Regions from separate parts of the Advenella sp. genome, predicted to be linked through region 1. Evidence: predicted binding sites of a transcription regulator. Region 1 holds the regulator's gene; the other holds the start of a gene.
What was found. Region 1 encodes LexA, which represses DNA repair genes until DNA is damaged. Its sites were predicted from a motif close to ACTGTATNNNNATACAGT; they were not measured.
Positions count from the first base shown of each region.

Region 2: the regulator LexA is predicted to act here: its motif matches at 1,878-1,895, upstream of imuA (translesion DNA synthesis-associated protein ImuA).

Region 1 is NZ_JBQEAU010000102.1:8,964-12,385, forward strand. It holds gene ACTIKR_RS16230 (benzoate/H(+) symporter BenE family transporter) at 1-984, opposite strand, end outside; gene lexA (transcriptional repressor LexA) at 1,003-1,686, opposite strand; gene ACTIKR_RS16240 (amino acid aminotransferase) at 1,825-3,024, opposite strand; gene uvrB (excinuclease ABC subunit UvrB) at 3,126-3,422, shown strand, end outside.
Region 2 is NZ_JBQEAU010000077.1:7,454-10,875, forward strand. It holds gene ACTIKR_RS13940 (transglutaminase-like domain-containing protein) at 352-1,215, shown strand; gene ACTIKR_RS13945 (PepSY domain-containing protein) at 1,459-1,758, opposite strand; gene imuA (translesion DNA synthesis-associated protein ImuA) at 1,912-2,979, shown strand; gene ACTIKR_RS13955 (Y-family DNA polymerase) at 2,921-3,422, shown strand, end outside.

The DNA.
Region 1 (3,422 bases):
AGAAGCAACAAATGTTTCCGGTATGGCAATGAACAGCGTGGTTACCACGGTCGCAAACAAACCGAAAAATATATAGAATGCACCGCACACGATGCCTGCAACATAACGTCGTTGCGGATCGGGGTGGCATTCCGGGCCGGTACATATTGCGGCTGTGATTGCGGCCAGCGTGGTGCCGTGCAGGCCGAAAGGCGCAAACAGAACGGTCGAAATACCGGTAGTGGTAATGAGCGGGGAGATCGGCGTATGGTGATACCCGCTGGACTGTAGTACTGCAACACCCGGTGCGTATTGCGAGGCCAGTGCCACAAAGGCCAGTGGAATGCCGACCCCCACAAGCGCCGGTATCGACAGGCTGGGCATCGCAAACTCAGGGATAACCAGGCTGAAACTGAGCACCTGCGTATTGAGCTGACCCAGCGCGACGCATACCGCGATACCGGTGAGTAGGGCCGCCAGCACTGCATAGCGGGGTATGGCGCGCTTGATGACCAGGTAGGCCAGAATGATCGGCAGTACCAGCGCCGGGGCCTGTTGCAGAGACACAAACAGGTGGGCGCCGAATGCAAACAGTATGCCGGCCAGCATGCCCGAAACGATACTGCGGGGCACATGCTGCATCAGGCGGGAGAACAGGCCGCTGACGCCCAGCAACACAACCAGCACTGCGGCAAATATATACGCACCAATAATATCGTCGTAGGAATATTGAGGAAGCGCGTCAATAAGCAGCGCCGCGCCACCGGTGGAAAAAGCGCAGACTATAGGCGTGCGGTAGCGGATACTGAGCCAGAGACCGCATACGCCGCTAGTGATGGACATGGCCCAGATCCAGCTTGTAAGTTGCATCTGGCTGAGCCCGCCCGCCTTGGCCGCTTGAATAATAATGGCTACCGGTCCTGTCAGGGAAACCAGGACGGTAATCAGTCCTGCTATGGACGCCGATGTGGAAAAGTCGTTTTTGAAATGCTGCCAGGCATTCATAGCTGCACCGAAAGGGAATCAGTGCAGATTATGCGGCCTGATGAGGCCGACTGCAATCCCTTCGATAGCAAAATCATTTTCATCGGAGACGATAATGGGGGAGAAATCGTCGTTTTCCGGCAGCAGTTCGACAATGCGGCCCCTGCGGTTGAAGCGCTTGACTGTTACCTCATCATCGATGCGGGCAACGACGATCTGGCCATTGCGTGCATCCGGCGAGCGTTTGACGGCCAGCAAATCGCCATCCATGATGCCGATGTTTTGCATACTCTGCCCCTTGACGGTGAGCAGATAGTCGGGCTGCTGTTCGAAGAGGGACGGGTCTACCGAGAGTTCGCGATGGATATGTTCGGTGGCCAGGATGGGGCTGCCCGCGGCCACCTTACCAACCACGGGCAATATTAGCTGGCGCAGACTGTCTGCCAGAGAAACGCCGACACTGGCTGATGCGCTGCCGGATGACGAGCCTGCTGCTGCCGATTCGGCATCTTCAACAAGACGGATACCGCGCGAGGCCCCTGCTGTAAGCGTAATGGCCCCTTTTCGAGCGAGCGCTCGCAAATGATCTTCCGCAGCATTGGGCGATTTGAATCCCAGTGCCGCAGCAATCTCTGCACGGGTTGGCGGAAAGCCGGTACGTTCCACGGCGGCTTTGATCAGATTCAGAATTTCCTGCTGGCGCGCGGTAAGCTTCAGGCTCATGATTCCCCGTAATGAAAGAGACAAATAAAAAAACGGACTGTATGTATATACAGTCCGTATTCTGACGCATTCACTGCCAGTTGGCAAGCGTTTTCAGTGACAAATTGCCCGCAGGCCGCGGATTTGCGTCGCTACTGATTACAGCACGGCAGCGATTGCCTTCACCACGCTGTCGATATTACGGCTATTGAGCGCGGCAACGCAGATCCGCCCACTGTTGACCGCGTAGATGCCGTGCTCATTGCGCAGACGCTCTACCTGCTCTTTGGTCAGACCGGAATAGGAGAACATGCCGCGCTGGGACATCACGAAACCGAAGTCCTCTTTGACACCGGCGGCATTCAGTTTGTCCGTGAGCTGCTTGCGCATATCGCGAATGCGTTCGCGCATCTGCGCCAGTTCGCTTTCCCATTGGGCGAACAGTTCCGGCGTATTCAGGATTTGCGCCACCACCATACCGCCATGAGTAGGGGGGTTGGAATAGTTGGTGCGGATAACCCGCTTGATCTGGCTTAGGACACGTGTGGCCTCATCCTTGCTGGTCGTCACGACAGTGAGCGCGCCCACACGTTCGCCGTACAGGGAGAAGGATTTGGAGAACGAGGAGCTAATGAGCATGGACATGCCAAGATCAGCGAACAGGCGCACCACGGCGGCGTCTTCCTGTAGGCCTTCGCCAAAACCCTGATAAGCGATGTCAAGGAACGGCACCAGGTTACGTTCCTTGACCAAAGTGGCAATCTGCTGCCATTGTTCCAGGGTCGGGTCAACACCGGTCGGGTTGTGGCAGCATGCGTGCAGCACGATGATGGACCCTTGCGGCATGGCTTTGACCGCGGCCGCGAATCCTTCAAAATTCAGGCCGTGCGTCGTCGCATCATAATAGCTATAGGTTTGCACGTTGAAACCGGCGCGCTCGAACAGCGCGCGGTGGTTTTCCCAGCTCGGGTCGCTGATATAAACGGTTGTATCCGGTTGCAGCTGTTTCAGGAAGTCGGCGCCAATTTTCAGTGCGCCTGTGCCGCCTAGTGCCTGGAAGGTGAGGGCGCGGCCTTCTGTGATGACGTCGGCGTCTTTGCCGAAGAGCAGTTCCTGCGCTCCCTTGTTGTAATTGCCGATGCCTTCAATGGGCAGGTAGCCGCGTGCTGCGTGCGCCTGAACGCGTTGATTCTCGGCTTCCTGAACTGCCTTGAGCAGTGGAATTTTGCCATTATCATCGTAATACACGCCTACACCCAGATTTACTTTGGTATCACGGGTATCGGCATTGTACTGTTCATTCAGACCCAGAATCGGGTCACGGGGGGCGAGCTCGACAGCATTGAAAAGAGTGGTCATCGTTATATGAAAAGGTAAGGTTGCAGGGAAGGTCAATTAAAGTGGATAATGGAAGATTGTACGCCTAAATCAGCGCCAATTTAACCCTGGATGCACAATCTATGAGCGAAGCCGGATTTATCGAGTTTGCCGACAGCCCGTTTCAGCTATACCAGCCGTACCCGCCAGCCGGCGATCAGCCCGCCGCCATTGAAGCGCTCACACAAGGGATTGACGATGGTCTGATGTACCAGACGCTGCTTGGCGTCACTGGATCGGGCAAAACCTTCACCATGGCCAATGTGATCGCCCGTCAGGGCCGTCCGGCGCTGGTGCTGGCCCCGAACAAGACACTGGCCGCCCAGTTGTATTCGGAGTTTCGGGAGTTTTTTCCACGCAATGCGGTGGAATATTTTGTG
Region 2 (3,422 bases), on a different contig from region 1:
GTTCCTGAGCATGCAAAGCCCCATTTTTCCCGGTATTGAATAAAAAAGACGGTGTTCGTCGGATAATAAAAATCAGTGATCGTTGTTTTTGCCCGTGAGGTGTGCCGGACGGCGGCAAATTGTCGGCGCTGCATGTTCCAGGCATGTCAGGCGTGATTGGCAGCCGGATATTTTTCTTACAGTATCAGACCCATATGCTTGTTTGGGGGAGATAGTTAAAAAGTAGAAATGGCAGTGGCTACAGCGACTATGGTGGCTAGAGAGGGTGCCGATTGCATTTTATGCTGTCAAGCGATGGGCTTGCCGATCGACGGCAATCTGCCGGGTCATTTACATAAATGGGGTAACGGGATGCTGGTAACAAGAATTAGAACCTCGCTGGAATATGAAGTATTTTCAGCGAGTGAGTTTTTTCTGAATATGCTGGTTTCCAAAAAAAGCCAATTGCTTCTGGAAGAGTGCCTGAGTGTGGAGTATGTCGACAGCAATGGGAGCAAGACGCCTGTTTATTTTCAGAAGAATATTGATGCAATGGGCGGACGCTTCGTATCGTTTCCTGCTAAAGAAGGAACGATCAATGTCGATTACACGGTCAGCGTCGTTACCAATCATGCCAGGCGACTGTCCGAGGCCGCCATTTATCCCATAGGGCGTCTGCCAAAGAAAACCATTCCCTGCTTGCGGCCAAGCCGGTATTGTGAATCGGATGTACTTTCAGCCCAGGTGCAGGCTCTTTTCTGTGCGCAGGGCGACGGCATCGTGCTGGTCGAGTCAATTATTGACTGGATACAGGAACATGTCCAATATGAAGTGGGATATTCAGATTCCACCACTTCAGCCGCTGATGTGTTTGAAAAGCGCAAAGGCGTATGCAGGGATTTTGCCCATTTGGCCATCACGTTTTGCCGTGCCTTGAATATACCTGCCCGTTTTTGCGTAGGCTATGTATATTTTGAAGAGCCCCCTCAGGATTTTCACGCGATTTTTGAGGCATACCTGGGAGGACGATGGATCAAGTTTGACCCAACAGGGCTGGCGCCACCCGATAATCTGGTGGTTATTGCACGCGGCAACGATGCCCAGGATACGCCCTTTGCCACTATTTTCGGCAATATAAAACCCAGCCGCATGCGCATCAATATCGAGCAGGAGGATCCGTATTCGGATTTGCATTTGAAGGCCGGCGATGAGCAGGCGGCGATTATTGGGCGCTAGGGTGCTGCGCCAGGCGTCCTTGCCAGCATGATCTGTGCAGGGGCAAAGCAGGGAAGCGCTTGTCGGGCAAGAGAAATGGTGCAATGACGCCTGTGATATCAGAGTCGCGGTATCTGAGACGTGATATCTGGATTGTAATATCTGAATTGTCAGATGGCAGTCTTGGTGTTGGCGTTGTGATAATGACAGATCAAATGCGCCATGGCTGTTGGTGCCCGAATATATCGGGCACCTGTCTGACCGTTATTGCTTTTGTTCTTCCTTACGGGAGATGACCTTACCTGTATTGGCATCAATGACCAGTTCATATTTGGTGCCGGGCTTCAGAGTTGTCACTTCATATGACCAGACGTTGTTTTCCCGGTCAAAATCCACTTCGACCGCTTTGGCGCCGGTTTCTGATTCGGCCGTTTGCACTGCCTGTGCAAGCGTCACTTTTGCCTCATTGATGGCCTGGGCTTCCTGCTGGTGATTCGATTGCGCAGCGGCCATGCCTGGCACGATGATAAACAGTGAAAAAAGCAGGGAAGAGGTAATTTTCATAAGTCATTCCTGTTGGTAAAGGGAAAAAACAGTACGCTCAGTGTAATACATCAGTGCGGTTGTGTAGACCGTCTTGATTCAGATACCTCGGTTTTCCGAAGATGTGGTAATTTAAAAATACTGTATACTTATACAGTACTTAAAGGAATTGCCATGATGAAAAACACAGCGAAAAAATCCTCCAGAACACTCGTTGAAAAGGCATCGGGCTCTCGCTTTGACGGTCTGCCGGAAAGCAACTCCGAAGGCGTGTCCGAAGGTGTTGTGAATGCTGCACAGCTATCCGGGCGCTCAGGTGTCCTGGCCGGGTCGGCCGCTTCCAGGGCGTTATTCTCAGAAGGGTCTTTTTCAGAGGCATCCGCCGAAGAAATGCCGGCGCAACGGGTCGGGCAGGGCACTGCCTCGCCTTCTATCCTGACTGCGCCGGAGCGCATTCACTCCTCGCTGTGGCGAGCGTCGCAAATCGCCCGTTCCCCAGGTCTTTACGCCAATACCGGCTATCCTGAAATATCGGCTCAATTGCCTGGCGGCGGCTGGCCCTTAGGCAATCTGATCGAGGTCATGACGCCACGTGCCGGCGTCGGGGAGATCCAGTTATTCAAACCCGTTTTTTGTGGGCACAAGGCGAGTCAGTTGCCTCATGCGTCAACTGCTGCGGGCCTTGACAGCACCAGCAGCCCAGAGCAACGGCCCATCGTGCTTATTCAGCCACCGTATGCGCCGCAGGCCTGCGCGTGGGCGCATTGGGGAGTCGCCCCTTCCCGCCTGCTCTGGCTCTCTCCGCAAAGTACTGCCGATGCCTTGTGGGCGGCCGAACACATTCTGAACAGCGGGGCCTTTGCGGCGCTGGTGTTATGGCAAAATGCCCTGCGCGATGGCGCCCTGCGTCGCTTGCAATTGTCGGCGCAAAAGGGTGACACGCTGTTCGTGCTGGTTCGGGCCCTGTCCGCTGCCCGGCAATCCTCCCCGGCACCCTTGCGGCTTGCACTGCATCCGGTGCCCAGGGGGCTTCACGTGCATATTGTCAAACGTCGTGGCAGCGTCAGTGAACATCCTGTCCATATCTCACTTTATCCGGATGCATCCGGCAGGGGTATCTCTCCTGGGGGCGCTTCCGATCCCTATTCTGCTGCTTATCCTGCTGCTTTTACCGAGTCCCGCCATGCGAACATGGATAGCCGTACATCTGTTACACCCCACGCTGGACACACTTTGCCCTGACTGGCGCAACACGGCGGCCGTTGTGATTGATCATGGCCAGGTCCGGGTGTGTTCGCCTGCTGCCCGGGCGGCAGGTGTGCAACCAGGCATGCGTATCAGCGGCGTCAATACCCTGTGTCCCCAGGCCGTTCTTACCGAATATGATGAGCATATTCATCATTCGGCAATCCAGGCGGCCTCGCTGGCGCTGTTGCAGTACACACCCGAGCTCGCGCTGGGGGAGCGGGATACCCTGTTGCTGGATGTCACCGCCAGTCTTAGTCTTTTTGGCGGCATTCGGCGGCTTTACCGACGTATCCAGGGCACCTTGCATGGGCTCTGCCTGAGTGCAGGCTGCGCTATTGCCACAACGGCTGGCGGCGCCTGGCTGCTGGCGACTGCCGAGTGCGTGCGCTTGCGCCGCTGCCTGAAACCTGGCACCCAGATTCGCCGGCTGGACGCCT